3 regions of the Gottfriedia sp. NPDC058432 genome follow, and region 1 is predicted to be linked to each of the others. Evidence: riboswitches for the same ligand, from Rfam matches in the RefSeq annotation. Region 1 holds a riboswitch; each other region holds the start of a gene.
What was found. A riboswitch is a leader RNA that binds a small molecule or an ion and turns the genes downstream of it on or off. The one in region 1 is predicted to bind thiamine pyrophosphate.
Positions count from the first base shown of each region.

Region 1 (7,419 bases):
TTCTTTAGATGTATTACCTGCCAATAAAATTGATTCTACTTTCTCTTGTACTTCATCTGCATTTTCATCAGTTATATCTTCAATACCTTCAAGAGTTGCTTCTAACTGCTCGTCAGTTTCAGAAGATTCATTTTCATGATTTACTTCTAGTGAAGTCGCTGAAATTTGCGATTTACCTTCTTCTAGATCAATTGAATCTTCAATTTTCGCTTCTACAGCTTCAACTGCTTTTTCTGATACTTTAGAAGAGCCTTTATCAAACTTATTTAATGTAGAATCTTTAATTTCGATCCATTTATCTTTTACAAGCTGTACATTGCCTTCTAATTTCTCAACTGAGCTTTGTACTACTCTCAATTGATTTCGAACAGCACCTTTTACGATTTCTGGATCATCTTTAATTTGATTTAATTTGTTCGTTACACTTCTTCCTTTACGTGAGATCTTCTCACGATTTTCCTTGTTAAGTAGAGTAACTCCTGCACCAATTGCGACTCCGACTAGAATATTGCGTAAAGCTTTGTTACGTTTTGACATTCTACATCCTCCTCTAAACTGTTAATTGGTGTTGCTTTAAAATATGCTGAAGTAAATGAGAGCATCCTTCTGTAAGGATGTCATATACTTCATTAAAATTACCCGTATAATATGGATCAGGCACTTCCTTCCACATTGATGCTGGAACATAATCTGAAAGTAGTGAAATCTCTCCTATACAATTATTTCTTGCTAAATTCATTAAATCCTCTTTATTCTGTGCATCCATAGCAACAATATAACTAAAATATTTAAAGTCATTTTCTGTCACTTTTCGAGCTTTCATACCTTCGCAAGTTATACCTTTTTCACTCAATAAACCTTGTGTTCCCTTATGTGGAGGGTGACCTAAATGCCAATCTCCAGTACCAGCTGAGTCTATCATAAATTGTTTATCTAACCCTTTTTCTGTCACTAAATGACGAAAAACAGCCTCAGCCATTGGCGATCGACAAATGTTACCTAAACAGACAAATAATACTTGAATCATCTAAAATGTCTCCTTCAAATTATTTACACTTTCTGCCAAAATTTAGCTGTTCTTTCGTATTCATTCTACACGGTAAATTTTAAAATGAAAAGCAAGCCATTGTGAATAATTTATGGCAAGGATAAATAAGATAATGGTTATAATGCTTATTTTTTACATAATAGCTATGATTACACTCATTTTTTAAAAATAATTTTAATTACTAACTAAATAGTTAACTTTATTAGTGTTCTACGTGAGTACCATTAACAATAGGCAAAATTTTTTTAATTTTTACGGATAAATTAATTGTATTTTTAAATGACCTTGACTATATTTAGTAAAGACAACTAAATGTAAGCTAAACCACAAGGGGAGCCATTTGGCTGAGAGTGAATAGATTAACTATTCTTACCCTCTGAACCTGTTAGTTAGGACTAACGTAGGGATGTGGCACGATGAAAAAGCAACGCCGGGATCATCATGCTACCCAGTATTGCTTTTTTTATTTATTCCTACTGATATCTCCTTACAAAGTGTTTCACTACATAAGTTGTCCATGAGATAAAGGGGGAAATATATATATGAAGACATCAAAGATTCAATTAATGACAGAAATAGCGATGTGTGCAGCTCTAGCAATCGTTTTTGATTTCTTACCATTGTTTACTGCTCCTCAAGGTGGTTCTGTATCATTATCAATGATTCCAGTTTTTCTAATTGCTTTTCGTTGGGGATTAAAGCAAGGTTTAATTACTGGTCTATTATTAGCAGCATTACAAATCGTTACAAAGCTATATTTTGTTCATCCAATCCAAGTATTTTTAGACTATATTCTAGCATTTACAAGTCTCGGATTAGCTGGACTTGTATATCAACAAATAAAAATTAGTTTAGCAAATGGCAATAAAAAAAGTGCAGCAGCCTATATAATTTTAGGAACTTTTATCGGCTCACTAGCTCGTTTCATCTCCCATTTTATTGCTGGAATCGTATTTTACGGTTCATACGCTCCAAAAGGAACACCAGTATCACTTTATTCATTAGTATATAATGCTTGGTACATGGTTCCTTCTTTTATTATTAGTGCAGTTCTATTAATCATTTTACTTTCTTCTGCACCAGTACTTGTACATGTTAAAAAGAATCGAAATCAAGCAGCATAAGTTTTTAGCCAGTCTAAAGTTCCAAAGCGTACAAATAAGTAAGTACAAGATACCCCACCGAGTAGTCATTTTTTACTTACTCGATGGGGTATTTACTTTCATTTTAACATCTATATAGGAAGTTTCTTAATTTTATAGTGGTGCATCTACTAATGTCCATGTTAATGTTGTTTTATATTTGGCACCTACTTCTTTATAAGCTGCACCAGGCACAAAAAGGGTTATGCTAGATGAATTCTGTCCATATGCAATTGTCCATGTTCCAAGTCCCTTCCCTTCATCTGCGTAAGCTAGATTCTGGGCACCGCCACCGGGAACCAATGTCAATGTATTAGCTACTGGTTTATACTGAGCTTCAGTGGATGAGTTTAAAAAAGGATTATTTAATTTTAAAACCGCACCTGTTAATTCATTATTACCACTCTTGAATTGTTCATTTTGCTGTACTGTTAGTTTCCATCCAGTTTTTGTTCTACGATGGTCTGTTACTTGAATAAAATTTGGTACTTTAATGATTGAACCATCTGAAGTTTGTTTTACTTCATCTAATTGAGCAGTATAAACTTCATTTTTACCTGAAGTTTCCTGCACACCAAAATTGAAATTTGACACATAGTCAATACTTAATGAACTCTTTGTTCCTGGTTCATGAGGATTCTCTGGATCAGTTGGGTTAACTGGCTCAACTGGACTTGTTGGGTTTGTTGGATCGACTGGATTTTTCGTTTCTGCCGTTACTGTTACATTTGTATCTGTACTCGTATTACCTGCGACATCTGTTGCAGTTGCACGTACTACATCCCCAGCATACAATGCCCACTGTGGTACGTGTACGGAGAATGAACCATCCGCTCCTGCCTTTGTCGTTAAAAATGATTGGTCAGGTAACGTTATTTTCACAGTACTATTCGCCTCTGTTGTTCCCGTTATACTTGTACTGATATCTGTAATCGGATTTACAACTGGCGGTAAAATAGTTTTGTCTACTGTAAAGTGTAGAATTGTTTGATTACTTGCTTTATCAGTGATGACTAATGTGTATTCACCATCAGCTGGATTTATTGTGCCAGAAGAAATGGTTGTCCCATTTAATTTAGCTGTATCAATACCACTTAGTGCATCACTGAATGTAATGTTTGTTGCTGTTTTTTTATTATATAATTGTCCGTCAGCATAGTTGGTAATAGGTGCTTCTTTATCAATCCTTACTGAAAATTTAGCTCCTGGATCAGTTAGTGGATTACTTTGGTTTCCAGAATCATCTTTTGCTCTAATTAGAATATTTGTCGTACCTTGGGTTGAAACAGTATAATCAACGCCTGTTGAGGTAGCATTACTTAAACCAGCTTTACTCCAAGTGTCACCATTATCTGTTGAAACTTCGTACGATGCTGGATCGACCCCATGATCATCAGTTGCTGTAAAGTGAATTGTCGTGTTTTTATTGGTCCATGATGCACCACCTGTGTAGCCTTCTGGTATGGTAATAGTAGCATCCGTTATTTTTGGTGCCTTAGTATCTAGTACTGTAACAGAAACATGATCAACCTGAAAGATTTGAAATCCACTACCATCAAGAGCATCTTTTATACCGTCTTCAAAAGCAATGCTAAAATTTACTTTAGTTCCGATTGCAGTGAAAGTAGTCGTTACATTTTGAGGACCTGTGTAGTCTCTCCATTCTCTATCTGTCGTTATAGAGGTACCACTTGCTGTGTCAGTTACAAACCAAGTATACCTAGGATGGGTATTCGTATGTTCAATAAGTTTAAAAGGAAACTTTAAGATATAAGTTTGTCCTGGAATTGTGTTAATCGATTGCCTCATAACCATATACTCTTGGGAATCTACAGTGTTTAATACTTTTAATAAAATCCCACCCCCTGGAACAGGTTTAACATAACTTTTTGGGTTGACTTCACCAAAAACCTTATACCAGCCGTCACCTTGATCCTCTAAATTGGAGCTATAAGGACCTTGAATTTGGCTTTTATTTAAATACGCCACAAATGACCAATTTGGAAAAGTAGTTGTTTGACGATCAAAATTAAATGTAGGGTTTTGGACCAAGTTTGGAAATGTTGCCGCTTCTGTAATAGTTGGTTTAAGTAGTCCCTTTAATCCAAGTAGTCTCGGTTGCATCCCACTCGTCATGATGACAAAAATGGATGCTAAAACAATCGCTTTAAAAAATCGTTTTCTTTTTTTTACCATTATGTTTCTCCATTTCCAAAATAATAATTTTTTTCACTCTTTTTCTATTTTCATGAAACGTCTACTTAAAATTAAACATAAGTATGACGAGTAATAGGAATTAAATACCGCCAATGAAGTACCAAATTTTTTGATCTTTTTCCCAATCTGAATTCTTAAATTCCTCCGCTGACGTCCTTAATGTAAACACTAGTTGCCTTTTATTTCAAAACTTTGATTCTTGTTGAACTCATAGTTAAATATGTGAAAAATGTAACATGATTATAATCGATCGTTCAACGACATTTTTTACCTTTGTCAACGGTAATAGCGTTGAGTTTTAACTTGTTTTTTGTTTTGGTAATTCTTCTTAATTTTTTAGGTATAACTGCTACAAATGAAGATGTCACTTGCTTTTAGTTAAACCGATCCAACCAAATAGTAAAAATATTTTATCCACATTTTAAATATGCATTTAAATTTTGAACACTTTGTGAATTTTGGTTATCTGTCCTTTTCTTCAATCATATATATGAATATAGAAAAGTTTTGAAGGGGGTTTTAACATTGGTCTATGATGTAATCATCTTTTTCTTTTTTGTCATTATTCTTCTTGGTATGATTGGGTCATTATTCTTATTATTGAAGAAAGCTTTAAATGAGGATGATGCACTTAGAATTGAACCTAAGCCCGCCCTTCCTGAAGAGAGCGTACATTCATAGCTAAAATAAGAGGATGTCCCAAAAGTATAAACTTTTTGGGGCATCCTCTTTTTTGTTTTTCCTTAAATATAAGCCTGTTTTGAGTAAGTATTTTCGTCTATATGTTTTTTAATTACTCATGATCTTTTCTTATGTAACCAAAAATCCTATCTCCATCCACCCCTCCAATAGGATGAGGTTTTTTTATTTCAATATAATGCTATTTACAATTTAACGTTAATTTTACTAATTGTTGTCTTAGCTATCAAATATTACCATGACTATTCTTACTCAATATCAGTTAAGATGGGTTATATGGTTTTTTAATCTTTTACATCATTTAGAGGAGGGATTTTAATGGATACATCATCCATCTCAAAAACGACTGTTGATGTGCTAAATAAGCAAATAGCAGACTGGAATATTCTATTTGTAAAGTTACATAACTATCATTGGTATGTAAAAGGTCCAAATTTTTTCACTCTACACACTAAATTTGAGGAATTTTACAACGAGGCAAGTTTACATATTGATGAACTAGCAGAGCGAGTGTTAATAATTGGTGGAAAACCACTAGCTACAATGAGAGAGTATCTTGATACTTCAAGCCTTAAAGAAGCCAATAAGAATATTACTTCTGATGAAATGGTTCAGGACATTACTAAGGACTATAACTATTTAATTGAAGAATTAAAAGATGGCATGGAAATTGCAGAGTCTGAAAATGATTCAGTTACTCATGATTTATTATTAGCCATTCGTGAACAGCTTGCAAAGCATGTTTGGATGTTAACGGCCTACTTAAATTAAGTTAAAACTTAAGATTAAATTAAGAAAAGCAGTATAAAATAAAATGGTTTATTCATCCTTTTATCTTTATACTGCTTTTTTTTCTAATTTAAAGCCTAAATGAGATGTAGTAGATTAATATTTTTTAATGTAATTCTTATTTTCCAGTGTAAAAACAGGTAATATGAACTAGGAATATCAAACTACAAATTGCACACCGAATATATTTTTTTCCCTATATTAATGCATTTTCCGACAAAAACCTCTATTTTTCACCATTGTTTTCAAACACTACTATTTATCTATTCTAACAATTGTTTTGTAAACGTTTTCATTTTGTATTTCCCTTACTCTCCCTTATTTTATATAGTCTATCAACCTTTCCATCGAATCACTGTGACATTTTTTCCCTATGAATTTACTAGTTAATCCGAATTTCGAATGAATTATAGTCAAAAAGGACTATATATTACATAAAATGTTTTCATATTGAAACATTCGCGTAATAATATTATACTTATGAAAATTCTAAATAAACCAACAATTTAGCTCATGAAATCTCGAAAGGAGACACGAAATGTCAAAACCTCTTTTGGAAATCGAACATTTAACGACATCGTTTCGTATAAACAACCAATACTATCCTGCTGTGGATGATGTATCACTTACTGTCCATGAAAATGAAGTTCTTGCAATTGTGGGTGAATCAGGCTGCGGTAAAAGTGCACTAGCCCTATCAATCCTAGGACTACATTCAAATAATCGTACAAAAATGAATGGATCGATCTCTTACAAGGGCACAAATTTACTAACGCTTAATGATAGTAAATTGAATAAAATTCGAGGAAAGGAAATCGGAATGATTTTCCAAGAACCTCTTACTGCTCTAAACCCGTTAATGACGATTGGTAAACAAATTGAAGAAAATCTAGATTTCCATACTGATCTTTCACGCTCACAAAAAAAGGATCGTGCATTAGAGCTACTAGATCAAGTTGGAATCCCGAAGCCAGAGGTTACTTATAAACAGTACCCGCATGAATTATCTGGTGGTATGAGACAACGTGCTATGATTTCAATTGCTATTGCATGTAACCCTTCGTTCATTATTGCAGACGAGCCAACTACTGCCTTAGATGTAACGATTCAAGCCCAGATACTAGATTTACTAAAAGAAATTCAAAAGAAAACGAAATTAGGCATCATTTTAATTACGCATGACTTAAGTGTTGTTGCAGAAGTAGCAGACCGTGTTGCTGTTATGTATGCTGGACAAATTATAGAGACTGGTTCAGTAGAAGAAATACTAAATAATCCATTACACCCATATACACGCTCACTATTAAACTCTATTCCTACTACTCATTCAAAAAATCAAAGACTTCATATTATTGAAGGTACAGTTCCACCTTTAGACAAACTACCTAGAACAGGCTGCCGATTCAGCCACCGTATTCCTTGGATTCAAAATTATGCTCATGAAAATCAACCTATCTTGCACGAAGTTAAACCAAATCATTATGTACGTTGTTCTTGTTATAAGCATTTCCATTTCAAGAACGA
Region 1 is NZ_JBHXLC010000007.1:107,688-115,106, reverse strand. It holds gene ACFWM3_RS09295 (hypothetical protein) at 1-537, opposite strand, end outside; gene ACFWM3_RS09290 (low molecular weight protein-tyrosine-phosphatase) at 551-1,027, opposite strand; TPP riboswitch at 1,368-1,472, shown strand; gene thiT (energy-coupled thiamine transporter ThiT) at 1,591-2,172, shown strand; gene ACFWM3_RS09280 (WxL domain-containing protein) at 2,305-4,386, opposite strand; gene ACFWM3_RS09275 (hypothetical protein) at 4,933-5,088, shown strand; gene ACFWM3_RS09270 (Dps family protein) at 5,440-5,877, shown strand; gene ACFWM3_RS09265 (ABC transporter ATP-binding protein) at 6,434-7,419, shown strand, end outside.

Region 2 (7,419 bases), on a different contig from region 1:
GTTACGATCGACTTTTCGTTTAAGGATTAAATCTCGAATTAATTTTCCAGTTGCTGGTGCAAGCAAAATACCATTTCGAAAATGGCCGGTCGCAAATAAGATTTGATCTTCTTCGGGATGAATTCCAATAAAGGGATTATAGTCGAGAGTTCGCGGTCGTAATCCTGCCCAAAATGAATCAATTTTCATGTCTTCAATTTCGGGAAGCATTTTTTTAGCGCTTTGTATTAATGACTCAATCCCCCTTAAGCTAGGGTTCTCATTCCATTCGTTATCGATCATCGTAGCTCCGATGACAAGGCGACCGTCATTCCTTGGAACAATATAATTTTGTTCATGGAAAAGAGTATGTTTTAATGCAACCTTTTCACTTCTGACCGCGATGCATTCACCTTTAACGGGAATAATTTCATGATGTAATCCAAGCTGCCCAAACAATGAATTACTCCAAACACCACTTGCAACTACAAGAGTTTTTGCTTCAAAATTGCCATTTGTAGTTTTAATTAAATAATGTGAATCATTTTTTTGAATCTGAAATACATGAGTATATTCAAATATAGATGCACCTAAAATTTGAGCACTCTTGCAAAACGCGTTACAGACAGAAACAGGTAATACATTCACGTCGTCTTCAATATAAGCTGCTCCAATTATGTTTGGATGGACACCAGGTATCTGTTTTTTTAACTCCTCATGGTTATACCAAAGTGCCGAAGTTTGAGTGAGTAGTGGAGTTAATTGTTTTTTTTCTAAATCGGTATAAGCTAGTTTGAAAATGCCACCTTTTTTTAGTTCAATATCGATTCCACATAACTCTTTTAATTCTTCTTGAAGTTGAAAATAAGTTAATTGACTGTTTCTAGCAAAAGTAAAAAATGACTCGGACTGATCCCACTCTGAATGGGCACCAAGCATTCCTGCAGCTGCCTTAGTTGTTTTCTGTCCAACTTGCTGTTCTTCAAGAACTGCGACATTAATGTTTTCTTTCGCTAGATAATAAGCAATGGAACAACCTATTATTCCACCACCAATTACTACAACATCAAATTTCTTGTTCATAAGCGAATTTACACCTTTCAAAATATTGCAGAGCAGCTTCTAGTGGATTTCGGGCAGAAAAAATGCCAGACATTACAGCTATACCATCAATATCGTTCTCTTTTAGAACTTGGATATGTTCAGGTAATATACCGCCGACTGCATAGATTGGTATAGTTAACGTTTTTTTCATTTCTGGAATTAGTTCAATCCCATTAGGTGTTAATCCATTTTTACACTCTGTTTCAAAACAATGACCGTACAGAATATAGTCAGCTTTATCATTTTCTGCCTGAATTGCTTCAGTAAGTGTGTGGACTGATTTTCCTACTCGTAAATTAGGAAAATATTCTTTTACATCAACAAGTGGAAGACCATGTCCTGGTAAGTGAATATTTGATAGGTTAGAGAAAATAGCTATATCTAAACGATCATTTAAAACGATTTTTTTCATATCTACTTTGTTCATTTTTAGTAGATTTAAGAGTGATATTAGCTCGATTGCCTTTTTCGATTTTTCGCGAATATGTACATAGTCGACTGCATCGATTATTTGAATTATTTTTGTAGCAAGTACTTCGACTGAGTGCTGATCATCTGTAATTGCAATAAGTTCCATTTCCCAGCCTCTTTCATTATCAAAATTTTTTCAACAAAAAAACCACTTTCCTAAAACAAAGAAAGTGGTTACATTGCACGCGAAAAAAGTATAAAATGCGCCACTTTCCTACGCAGGTACTAGCCTGTTCAGGTTTTGAGGGTTTAAAAGTAACTACTTTATTCTCAGCCCTTATCAAGGGATCCCCTAGTGATGAATATGTTTGAAAATTAATCTTAGCATAGCATATAAAAAATAATATTCAATACTAAATTTATTTTTACTAGTCCAATTTTATTACCAGAAATTGGGCTTGAAGTATAGTAAAATCAAGTATTTTCGGGAGTATAAAAAAACCAAAAAAATTTTTTATTTGGAATTTCTGTAAAAATTTAGGGAAATAAAAACATTTACATTTTAAATTTGTGGGTTTATATTTAGTTTTGAACAAGTTAATAGATTGACTAGGGGTGTCCAATTAGTTGGGCTGAGAGAGAAACGCGATTAAGTTTCTTAACCCTCAGGACCTGATCTGGTTCATACCAGCGTGGGGAAGTTAGAAATTTCTCATTAATGATTTCATAATTGTTAATGTAGTTTTGCTAACACCTAGCCGGGTCTTAAAAATAAGATTCCGGCTTTTTTCATGCTTTAAATGAATTGGATTTCGTCCTTTTTAAACTAATTAAAAAGGGGAATGAAATCAAATGAACAATTCTGTAAATGAAATGAATTTTTCCATCATGTCTAGTTTTTCAGGGAGTAAGAAGGTATATGTTGAAGGATCTAGATCTGACATTAAGGTGCCAATGCGTGAGATTCAATTAAGCCCAACAACTGGCACTTTTGGAGAAGAAGAAAATGCTCCAGTTAGAGTATACGACACTAGCGGACCTTACACAGATTCAGCTAGCTCAGTTGATATTCGAAATGGACTTAAGGCGATTAGACAAAATTGGGTAATTGAACGAAATGATGTTGAAGAGTATGAAGGGCGCGAAATAAAGCCTGAAGATAATGGATATAGAAAAGAGTCAGATCAACATAATGTTGAAGTATTTAAAGGGTTAAAAAGAAAACCGTTACGAGCAAAGGAGAATGGAAATATTACTCAAATGCATTATGCTCGAAAAGGAATTATTACACCTGAAATGGAATTTATTGCGATTCGAGAAAATGTTTCGGCTGAATTTGTTCGTGATGAAGTTGCTAAGGGAAGAGCTGTCATTCCATCGAATATTAATCACCCTGAAAGTGAGCCAATGATCATCGGTCGTAATTTTCATGTGAAAATTAATGCCAATATAGGTAATTCAGCGGTTACGTCTTCAATCGAAGAAGAAGTAGAAAAAATGACATGGGCTACTCGCTGGGGTGCGGATACGATGATGGATCTTTCTACTGGTAAGAATATTCATACAACACGTGAATGGATTATCCGAAACTCTCCAGTACCAGTAGGGACAGTTCCGATTTATCAAGCGCTTGAAAAAGTTAATGGAATCGCTGAAGATTTAAGCTGGGAAGTGTTTAGAGATACACTAATCGAGCAAGCGGAACAAGGTGTAGACTATTTTACAATTCACGCGGGTGTATTATTACGCTATATTCCATTAACGGCAAAACGAGTGACAGGAATTGTATCTCGTGGAGGGTCTATTTTGGCTCAATGGTGTTTAGCTCATCATAAAGAGAATTTTTTGTATACTCATTTTGAAGAAATTTGTGAAATTATGAAGCGTTATGACGTAACATTCTCTTTAGGAGATGGACTGAGACCAGGCTCAATTGCCGATGCAAATGACGAAGCACAATTTTCTGAGTTAGAAACACTTGGTGAGTTAACGAAAATTGCATGGAAGCACGATGTTCAAGTTATGATTGAAGGACCGGGACATGTACCAATGCACTTAATTAAAGAGAATATGGATAAACAATTAGAAATTTGTCAGGAAGCGCCATTTTATACTTTAGGACCGCTAACGACTGATATTGCACCTGGATACGATCATATTACATCAGCAATCGGTGCAGCAATGATTGGTTGGTTTGGTACTGCAATGCTTTGTTATGTAACTCCGAAAGAGCATTTAGGTCTTCCAAATAAAGAAGACGTAAGAGTAGGAGTTATTACATACAAAATAGCGGCGCATGCAGCTGACTTAGCAAAAGGACACCCTGGTGCACAAAAAAGAGATGATGCACTTTCAAAAGCTAGATTTGAATTTAGATGGCGTGATCAATTTAATCTTTCTCTTGATCCTGAAAGAGCAATTGAATATCATGATGAAACATTACCTGCCGAAGGAGCTAAAACAGCGCATTTTTGTTCAATGTGTGGTCCAAAATTCTGTAGTATGAGAATTTCACAAGATATTCGAGATATAGTAAAACAAGAAGAACTTCAGAATGGTTCAATCATTGAAGAAGGAATGAAAGAAAAAGCACTTGAATTTAGAAAACAAGGCGGGGAAATCTATCAATAAGGGTGTGAGCCTTATATGAATAGGGTAGAAGAAATCATAAACGAGATAAAACAATTGGAAGAATATATGCAACACTTAAAAATAGAACTGAAAACGATTCAAAAAAATTGTGACCACGATTTTTTGAAGAAAGATACGATACAAGAATGTCTTAAATGCAGTTTAATTGAGAGCTTATGTTGGTAATAGGTATTAACACTGCAAAAACAAATCCCAAAATAAAGAGGTTTGTTTTTGCAGATTGTTGAAATAGAAAATGGACAATAGGGAAAACGGAAATTAAATGAACATTTATTAATGATGAAATTATTATTTTTTGGATGATCTTGTAATGGTTTTTTTCAGAAGTTAAAGGATTGAGCTTATTTTTAGAAAAACAAATTTAATTGATTAGTTTATTAATGAATGTTCGATAGTAATTGACCTGCAAACTGATTAATAAACAACTATTAGGACTCTAAGTAAAGGCTATTTGAATAGGTTTTATTGCAGACCTTTTTTTGATGAATAAGTTGATTGGAACGGAGGTGTGCTCGACTCCTATGGGATAAGCGGGAAGGCTGAGACCCCGCAGGCTTGCCGAGGAGGCTAAAGAATCTCGCCCCATGGAAAGCGAGCATACTGTAGTGGAAATCAACATCACTCTACTCCTTTTACGAAAATTGGGTAATTAATTGACAAGTATTTTTTTCAATACCGAGAAAAAACAAACCTCAAAACAAAGAGGTTTGTTTTTTTACTCGAAAATTAATGTTCTGACAAACTATTGATTGAAACTTCTTCCTCTCGATCTGGTTGACCTAGCGGATAGATTCTAGCAGTTTCATTTGTTTCATCAACATGTTGAATGTAAATTGGCACTCCATTATATGTCACATTAGCCATTTCAGGTGAAGAAGCAATTTCTTGAGCTCGTTGTTTATTCATACATAACCTCCTCTACATTAATAATTGAAACCTAACATATTATTAACAGAGGTATACTTGAGTATTCATAATTAAGTACAAGCTTTTTTAAAAATAAAAAAACTCCTGTTAAAACTTAACAGGAGTTTTATAGTTTTTAATGATTACCAGTGATGTCCATGTCCATATCCATATCCGTCATATCCAGACCAGCAAGCTGCTCCAACAATGATTAATAGGATAAATAGAACAACGATTAAAGCAAAACCGTTAAGATGGTGTCCGTGATGTCCAGTACTCATACATGTGACCTCCTTCATACGATATTTAAGGGAAAACTCCCTTAGGGTCATGCGGCTAATTGAAAAATTTCAATTAGGAGAGGTGGATAATGTATCGTATGTTTTTTTGCCAACTATGAAACTAGTCTATAATGTAATTAGGCTTTTACCTAGAAGTAAGTTTTAATAAATGAATTATTTTTCCTTAGGAAGTGAAATTGCTGTTTCAACTACATAACCATTTTGAAACTTCACAGCAATTGTACCTAAATAAGTGTCAGTAGGCTGAAGTGTTTCGGTACAAGTAAAATAACGAATATGTACAACTTCCTTCGTATCTTTACTAATCTTTTGACAAGCAAGTAAATTACTTAGTCGTTTTAATGCAATCTCTCTTTTCACTCCAATTAGATCTTTTTTTATAAATGATTCATAATAATTTTTTAATGGGAACATTTTAACAGCTCCTGTTCATTCGAAAATAAAATTTCTTAAGTCGTATCATATCATAAAGTAAATCTGTTTTTGTAAAGTTTGTAGATGTGGATATTTATCATTATTCTAGTTTGTTGAGGGAAATATGTAACTAACAAAAAAATCCCACTATAGATTATTATAGTGGGATTTTTTTCACACTGTTGAAAAACAACCTTGTCAAATAATAACTAAATTTTCGTAAAAGGAGTAGAGTGATGTTGATTTCCACTACAGGATGCGCGCTTTCCATGGGGCGAGACCTGAGCCTCCTCGGCAAGCCTGCGGGGTCTCAGCCTTCCCGCTTATCCCATAGGAGTCGAGCAACCTTCCGTTCCAATCAACTTATTCATCAAAAAAAGTCTGCAATAAATCCTAATCAAATAGCCTTTACTAAGAGTATCCTAACTGTTGTTTATTAATCAGTTTGTAAGTAAATTAATATCGAACATTAATTAATAAACTAATGAATTGAATTTGTTTTTCTAAAAATTAGCTCATAATATTTTTAACTTCTGAAAAAAAAAACTTACTAGTGTTATTGGAAACATAAAATTGTTAATAAATATAAAAAAATGAATTTTAAGCTAACTGTGAAAAATCTAGTTAAAAGACTAGGACAAGATTGTAAGAACAAGAGGGCTAAAGAAAAAATCTCTCCTTTAAAGCTTACAATTTTATAAAAATCCCTCAAAAAATAAAAAAAACTGTCTCAAAATGTCGACATTTAACGACCTTTTGAGACAGCCTCATTTAATTACTTATGCAGATTGATTTGAATCTTTATCAATCTTATTTTTACCGTTTAGTTTAGAATTTTTATATCCGTATGTTATATAAATTACTAAACCGATTACTAACCAAACTACGAAACCTTTCCAAGTAAATGTTGAAAGTTGTAGCATTAAATATACACAGAATACAACAGCTAATACTGGTACTACTGGTACCCAAGGAGTTTTGAATCCACGCTTTAAGTCTGGGCGAGTTTTTCTTAATACTAGTACACCAAGAGAAACAGCAGAGAAAGCGAATAAAGTACCGATATTTGTTAATTCAGCTAATTTGTTTAATGGAATTAAGCCAGCGAATAAAGCAACTAGTCCGCCAGTTACCCAAGTACTTGTTACAGGAACTGCAGTTTTCTTGTTAACTTTTGATAATTTACCTGGTAATAAACCGTCTTTACTGATTGCATAGAATAGACGAGTTTGTCCAAACATCATTACGATTAATACAGTTGTAATACCGATGATTGCGCCTAGAGAAATGAAACCAGCAGCCCAATCTTGGTGAATAAATGCTAGTGCAAAAGCAACAGGGTCTTTAACACCTAATTGATCAAACGGAACGATACCAGTAAGAATTAATGAAACGACAATATATAAGATTGTACAAATTGTTAAAGCAGTGATAATACCGATTGGTAAGTTACGTTGAGGATTTTTAACTTCCTCAGCTGCAGTTGATACTGCATCAAATCCAAAGTAAGCAAATACTACTACTGCAGCACCAGCTGTTACACCATGGAATCCCATTGGCATAAATGGAGTCCAGTTATGTGGTTGAACGTACCAAATACCAACTACGATGAAAAGTGCTACTACTGCTAATTTTACAATTACCATGATTG
Region 2 is NZ_JBHXLC010000011.1:19,022-26,440, reverse strand. It holds gene thiO (glycine oxidase ThiO) at 1-1,062, opposite strand, end outside; gene ACFWM3_RS12865 (thiamine phosphate synthase) at 1,046-1,660, opposite strand; TPP riboswitch at 1,749-1,858, opposite strand; TPP riboswitch at 2,096-2,210, shown strand; gene thiC (phosphomethylpyrimidine synthase ThiC) at 2,347-4,125, shown strand; gene ACFWM3_RS12855 (small acid-soluble spore protein H) at 4,873-5,052, opposite strand; gene ACFWM3_RS12850 (YjcZ family sporulation protein) at 5,196-5,333, opposite strand; gene ACFWM3_RS12845 (hypothetical protein) at 5,508-5,768, opposite strand; gene bcaP (branched-chain amino acid transporter BcaP) at 6,548-7,419, opposite strand, start outside.
Region 2: linked by a shared signal. The riboswitch ahead of ACFWM3_RS12865 (thiamine phosphate synthase) and the one ahead of thiT (energy-coupled thiamine transporter ThiT) in region 1 are both predicted to bind thiamine pyrophosphate.

Region 3 (7,419 bases), on a different contig from region 1:
CTGATAGGATACTCTAAGTAAATGCTATTTGAATAGGTTTTAATGGAGACTTTTTTTGATGAATAAGTTGATTGGAACGGAGGGTTGCTCGACTCCTATGGGAAATGCGGGAAGGCTGAGACCCCACAGGAACGAACGTGACGAGGAGGCTCAGGTCTCGCCCCATGGAAAGCGAGCATCCTGTAGTGGAAATCAACATCATTCTACTTCTTTTACGAAAATTTGGTAATTTAAGTAACAAAGTTGTTTTTCAACAGCGTAAAAAAAGGATGCTCATTGAGCATCCTTTCTAAATATTAACCTTGTTGTACTGGACTTTTAGGTTCTGTGTCTAAACTCATTGCTGGTCCGAAGAATTCATAATGAATTTGTGTATCTTTAATACCTAATTCTTTTAAACTAGTAATAATTGCTTTTAAAAACGGTACTGGTCCACATACGTAATAATCTGCATTGTCTGATTTAATATTGTTATTTAACCATTCGGCATCAATATAGCCTTGCTTTTTAAAGTTATTGTTTTGAAGATCTTCCTCAGAAGGATTCTCATAAACAAATGATAAATTGTAATTTGTTAATTGCTCTTTTAATTGGTTTAATTCATTTTCAAATGCTTGTAATTTACCGTTTCTTGAAGCACTAATGAAGTTAACTCGACGTTGTGGTTGATTACTTGCAATTGACTTAGCCATACTGATCAATGGTGTAATTCCAACACCACCACTTAAGAAAACAACATCTGAATCAATTTCAGTATTTAAAGTAAATTCACCTGCTGGGGCAGTAATTTCTAACGTATCACCAACATTTACTTGATTGTGTAGATAGTTTGAGAATTTACCTAGAGGTTGGTTTTCTTCAGCTTCTCTTTTTACTGAAATTCTAAAGTGATTTTTACCTGGTGCCTCAGATAAACTATATTGTCTGTTAGATAGATATTCTTCACCAGGAATTTGTGAACGAACAGTAATATATTGACCTGGTAAGAAAGTAGGCACTGAAGAATCATCTTTAGGAACTAAGTAGAATGATGTTATTACATCGCTTTCTTCAACTTTTTCGATGACTTTAAATTCTTTAAATTCAGACCATCCGCCTTCTTGAGATGAAGCTGCTTCATACATTTCTTTTTCGATATCGATAAATACTTGAGCAATAATTCCATATGCTTCAGCCCAAGCACCTAGTATTTCATCAGTTGCAGCATCACCAAGTACTTCTTTAATTGCCCCTAGTAGATGTTGCCCTACGATTGGATAGTGTTCTGCTTTAACTTGAAGACTGCGGTGCTTTTGCGCAATTTGTTTTACAACCGGAATAATTGTTGCTAGTTTATCAATGTTTTGTGCTGCAGCTAAAACAGTATTTGCAAGAGCCGTTTGTTGTCTACCTTTTTGTTGATTTGTATGATTGAATACATTTAATAATTCAGGATGATTAGTAAATAAATTTTTATAGAATACTTTAGTGATCTCTGTACCCTTTACTTCTAAGACCGGAACTGTTGACTTAATAATATCAATTGTTTTTTGAGATAGCATGAAAAATCCCCCTAATCACGTTTCAAAGTAGTATTGTAAATACATCTTTATCTTAGACCTAGAAATTATTTAAAGCAATATGTAAAATACTTCTTTTGTGATTTTTTTCGCAAAAATACATAAAAGTTTAAAAAATGTTCACAATTATGCTATGATTAAATTTAAATAAAACAGTGAGGACAAGTTATGCGTTTAACAACTTATTCGGATTACTCTCTTCGTGTACTAATATTTCTAAGCTCTGAGCCACGTGAAAAATTAGTTAATATTAAAGACATCGCTGAAGCTTATGGTATTTCTAAAAACCATTTAATGAAAATAATTTATAATTTAGGAAAGATGGGCTATATCGAAACGATACGTGGTAGAAACGGTGGAATCCGTTTAGCTAAATTGCCTACAGAAATAAATATTGGTGAAATAATTCGTAAAACTGAAGAAGACTTTAATATTGTAGAATGTTTTGAGCACGGCAATACTTGTGTAATCACACCAGTTTGCTCTTTAAAACATATATTTAATAAAGCGTTGGATCAATTTTTACAAGTTTTAGATCAATATACATTGGATGATATTGTAAAGAACAATGCCATGCTAAAAGATTATTTTTCCATTAATACAAAGGAATAATATAACATTGAAGAGCGCACGCAATTAAAAAACACAAAAACCAACAAAGGATTACTTTGTTGGTTTTTTCATTTAGAATGGTCTATAGTTTTATATATTTTACGTTTTCCATCGGTTCTTGGAATAAAGATGACGCTATTTTACTAAAAATGGTTGGATCCCCAGTTGTAAAAAATTCATGTGAAGTGATTTCGGAGGTAGATAAGATATTTTGTTGATCTAGTATTGCACTTACCTCTAAAGCTGTTTCATCGCCAGAGCTAATAAGTTGGATCGATGGTCCCATCACTTTTTGAATGATTGGACCGAGTAATGGGTAATGAGTACACCCTAGTATTAGAGTATCAATATTTGAATCAATAAGCGGTGCAAGAGTGTGCTTAACAATATCAAATATTTCAGGTTTATTGTAGTCTCCATTTTCAACAATCCCAGCAAACTCTGGACATGCCAAACCTTCGATTAAAACTTTGTCGTTAATCCGCTTTAATGCAGAATGATATGCTTTACTATTAATAGTAGCATTCGTTCCGATGACACCGATTTGGTCATTTTGTGTTAATTTTATTGCTGCTCTGGCACCTGGGCGAACAACACCAATGACCGGGATATGAAGTTTTTCCCGCATTTCATTTAAGACGACTGAAGTTGCAGTATTACAGGCGATGACTAACATTTTTATATCTTTTTCCAGTAGAAAATTAGTCATTTCCCAAGTGAATTCCCTAATTTCCGTATATGGTCGTGATCCGTATGGACATCTTGCTGTATCGCCTAAGTATAAAATGTCCTCTTTAGGTAATTGTCTTATAATTTGTTTGGCAACTGTTAAGCCCCCAACACCTGAGTCAATGACTCCGATTGGTTTATTCAAAAAATCCCCTCATTTTACTTAAATATTGTTGATGTAGTATATTCTTTATTCATATAAGATTTTACTATAAGAAATGATATTTTTGTTTATCATTCTCTTTTTAAAAATGTTATAATTTCATAGTTTTATTACGCCTATTAACTGAGTATTAAAACAATTAAACGCAAGTTAAAAATAATTCGTAAATTCAACCATTATCTGTTATATTAATGAGGAAAAGTTTATATATGAGAAAAATGTGGAGGAGCCGGTGTTGCTGGCTGAGATAGCGTCCTTAAGATGTTGACTCTTAGAACCTGATCTGGGTGATGCCAGCGTAGGGAACAGTATCTCTTTTAAGATATGTTTTTTACAGCGCATTCACGTCCGGGTTAATATCCGGGCGTTTTCTTTTTGTATAAACAAAGAACAAAAAGGAGATATAGATAATGAAAAAATTAGTAGTATTTTTAGTGGCTATTTGTTTAATGTTAACTGGATGTGGTCAAAACAAAACTACCACTACTAAAAAGACAAAGCAATTAAAAAAGGTGACTGTCGTACTAGACTGGACCCCGAATACAAATCATACTGGGTTATTTGTTGCTAAGGATAAAGGTTACTTTAAGGAACAAGGACTTGATGTAGATATAATCAACCCGGGAGAAACAGGAGCAGACCAATTGGTGGCATCTGGTAAAGCAGATTTTGGGGTTTCTTATCAAGAGTCAATTACACAAGCAAGAGTTCAAAATGTACCGATTGTTTCAATTGCAGCAATTATTCAACATAATACTTCTGGGTTTGCATCACCAGTGAAAAAAGAAATTAAATCTCCAAAAGATTTCGTTGGAAAAACTTATGGTGGATGGGGTTCACCGGTTGAAAAGGCTATTTTAAAATCACTTATGTCAGAAGAAAATGCGAATGTTAATAAGTTAAATATCGTTAATATGGGCGATGCAGATTTCTTTACTGCAGTAAAAAGAGATATCGATTTTGCGTGGATTTATCAAGGATGGACAGGAATTGAAGCTGAGCTTCGTGGAGAAAAATTAAACATGATTTATTTAACAGATTATAGTAAAAAGCTAGATTACTATACTCCAGTTTTAGCTACGAATGAAAAAATGATTAGTAAAAATCCTAAAATTGTAAAAGCGTTTGTTGCTGCAGCGTCAAAAGGATATAATTTTGCGATTGATAACCCAAAAGAAGCTGCATCAATTTTAATAAAGGATAATCCGGATTTAGATAAAAAATTAGTTGAAAAAAGCCAAGAATGGTTAGCATCTAAATATAAAGATGATGCAAATCGTTGGGGTGAGCAAAAATTATCAGTTTGGAAAAACTATGCAGATTTCTTAGCTGAAAATAAATTATTAGAAGGAAACTTTAAGCCAAAAGAAGCATTTACGAATGATTTCTTACCAGCGAAATAAGGAGGAGTTAATATGCAAACTACTTTAATGAGTGTCCAAATTATACCGAAAACAAATAATATTGAGGATGTTATTCCAGCAGTTGATGAAGCGATTAAAATTATTGATGAATCAGGTGTAAAATATCAAGTTCAGCCTTTAGAAACAACTATGGAAGGTGACTTGAATCAATTGTTAAATGTTGTTCAAAAAATGAATGAAAGAATGATTGAAATAGGTTGCCATAATGTTATAACTCAAATGAAAATACTTTACCAACCACAAGGTATCACTATGGATGTATTAACGGAGAAGTACCGTTAATGAAATCTAAAAATATAAAAGGATGGCAACCAATCGTTGTCATCCTGCTTTTTTTAATCTGTTGGCAGCTAAGTATTAAAATTTGGAAAATCGAATCTTGGTTATTGCCAGGGCCGATCTCAATCTTTAAAGAAGGAATGAAATCATCTGATTCACTACTTCCTCACATTTCTTCTACAATTCAATTAACGATTATTGGTCTGTTAATTGGTAGTTTATTAGGATTTTTAATAGCATTTCTATTGCATTTAATACCTGGTGTTAGGGAAGCTTTTTACCCGTTATTAATTCTTTCGCAAAATGTACCAATTATCGTTTTGGCACCGCTTTTAATTATTTGGTTTGGATTTGGTGTATTACCTAAATTAATTATAATTTCTCTTGTTTGTTTTTTCCCTGTTACAGTTTCAGCGTTGGATGGTTTCAGACAAACACCAAGTGAACTAATAAATTATATGAAAATGGCAGGAGCATCTAAATCACAAATTTTTTGGAAAGTTGAGTTACCTTTTTCTCTACCTTCCATTTTTTCCGGCTTAAAGATTTCAGCAACTTATAGTGTTATGGGAGCAGTCATATCTGAATGGCTAGGAGCGAAATCTGGAATTGGTGTATATATGACTTTAGCTTCATCTTCATTTAGAACAGATCGAGTATTTGTTTCAATTTTTATCATTATGTTTTTAAGTATGCTTTTCTTCTTCCTAATAGTCGTAATTGAACGTTTTACTGTTAAATGGAAAGTTAAAGGGGAGAAACGGAAATGACATTACAAGTAGAACAATTATCAAAGAGTTATAGCGGGCATCAAGTGTTAGATAATATTTCGCTTTATGTAAACGAGGGTGAATTTGTATCAATTTTGGGTCCATCTGGTAGTGGGAAAAGTACGTTGTTTCATCTTATAGGTGGTTTACTAAAACCTGATTCTGGAGAAGTAAGGTTAAATGGGTCGATAATAAATGGAGAACTTGGTCATATTAGTTTTATGCCTCAGGATCATTCATTACTACCTTGGAGAACAGTATTAAAAAATATTGTTTTGTCACAGGAATTAAAACATAAACCTGATGAAAAATTGGCAAGAGACTGGCTTAAAAAAACTGGTTTAGAAAACTATGAGAATGCATACCCTCATGAATTATCTGGTGGAATGAAACAACGAGTTTCATTTTTAAGGTCATTACTAGCACCGCAGTTGTTTATGTGTATGGATGAGCCTTTTTCAGCTTTAGATGAGTTCACAAGACTTGAAATGCAACAATGGCTTTTATCAATTTGGGAAGAGCAACGACGATCAATATTATTGGTTACACATAATATTGATGAAGCGTTGTTAATGTCTGATCGAATCTATATATTTTCTGACAAACCTGCCAAAATCAAAGAAGAAATCATTGTGCCATTTCCAAGACCACGCAAAAAAGAATTATTATTAAGTGACGAATTTATGGAATATAAAAGAAAAATCTATTTGGCTTTAGAGAAGGAGTAGTACGATGAAAATGATAGATGCTCATATTCATTTAGATTCTTATGATACTAGTCAAAGAGAAGAAATATTAACTAATATAGAAAGACACGAAATCGAGGCGATCATTTCGGTTTCGATGGATTTAAAATCTAGTAAGAAAAATTTAGAGTTAAAAAAACAAAATAATAGTGTATATCCAGCATTCGGATTTCATCCTGAACAACAAATTCCATCTGATGAAGAGGTTGATAAATTAATTGAATGGATTAAGATGCATCAGGATGAAATGGTCGCAATCGGAGAGGTTGGATTACCATATTATAAGAATTTGGAAGAACAGATTAATTACGTACCTTATATTAGGTTACTAGAAAAATTTATCTCACTTGCAAAAGAGTTAAATAAACCGATCATATTACATGCAGTGTATGAGGACGCCGAAACCGTATGTAATCTATTAGAAAAATATTTTATTCAAAAAGCTCATTTTCATTGGTTTAAAGGAGACGATCATTCAATTAAACGGATGATAAAAAATGAGTATTTTATCTCAATTACACCAGATGTATTATATGAAAATGAGATTCAAGATTTAGTAAAAAAGTATCCTTTAGAATTAATGATGGTAGAAACTGATGGTCCTTGGCCATTTGAAGGGCCTTTTGAGAATGAGTGGACACATCCTAAATTTATGCATCAATCGGTTGCAAAGATAGCTGAGTTAAAAGACATAGATTTATTAGTTGCATATAAAACTTTATATGAAAATACTAAGAAGTTTTATAGTATCTAAAATAAGAAGATCGTTTTCTAAATGGAAACGATTTTTTTATTTTAAATAGTTAAAAAGAGTTAAAATAAAATCCCCCTATAGTAGAGTTTCTATCCTAATATACGGATAGGCTTTTTTATCTACTATAAGTAGGATATAAAGTGAAAATTTCATTTCAGATAAACAGATTCTTACAAGCTAGAAAATAGAGAAAAATAAAACTTAAGTTTCAATGTAAATACCAAAACCGGCATGTCGATTAGAATGCCGGCAGTATGTTGGTTTGTAGAAGTGTTTCTACAAAATAACTACAGTTCAAGCTCTCCCATACGAAGAAGCTCAATAACTGCTTGTGATCGCCCCTTAACCCCAAGCTTCTGCATTGCATTTGAAATATGATTTCT
Region 3 is NZ_JBHXLC010000001.1:324,390-331,808, forward strand. It holds gene hmpA (NO-inducible flavohemoprotein) at 297-1,541, opposite strand; gene ACFWM3_RS01680 (RrF2 family transcriptional regulator) at 1,728-2,171, shown strand; gene racE (glutamate racemase) at 2,254-3,045, opposite strand; TPP riboswitch at 3,276-3,385, shown strand; gene ACFWM3_RS01690 (ABC transporter substrate-binding protein) at 3,474-4,466, shown strand; gene ACFWM3_RS01695 (thiamine-binding protein) at 4,479-4,769, shown strand; gene ACFWM3_RS01700 (ABC transporter permease) at 4,769-5,536, shown strand; gene ACFWM3_RS01705 (ABC transporter ATP-binding protein) at 5,533-6,264, shown strand; gene ACFWM3_RS01710 (TatD family hydrolase) at 6,269-7,036, shown strand; gene ACFWM3_RS01715 (helix-turn-helix domain-containing protein) at 7,324-7,419, opposite strand, start outside.
Region 3: linked by a shared signal. The riboswitch ahead of ACFWM3_RS01690 (ABC transporter substrate-binding protein) and the one ahead of thiT (energy-coupled thiamine transporter ThiT) in region 1 are both predicted to bind thiamine pyrophosphate.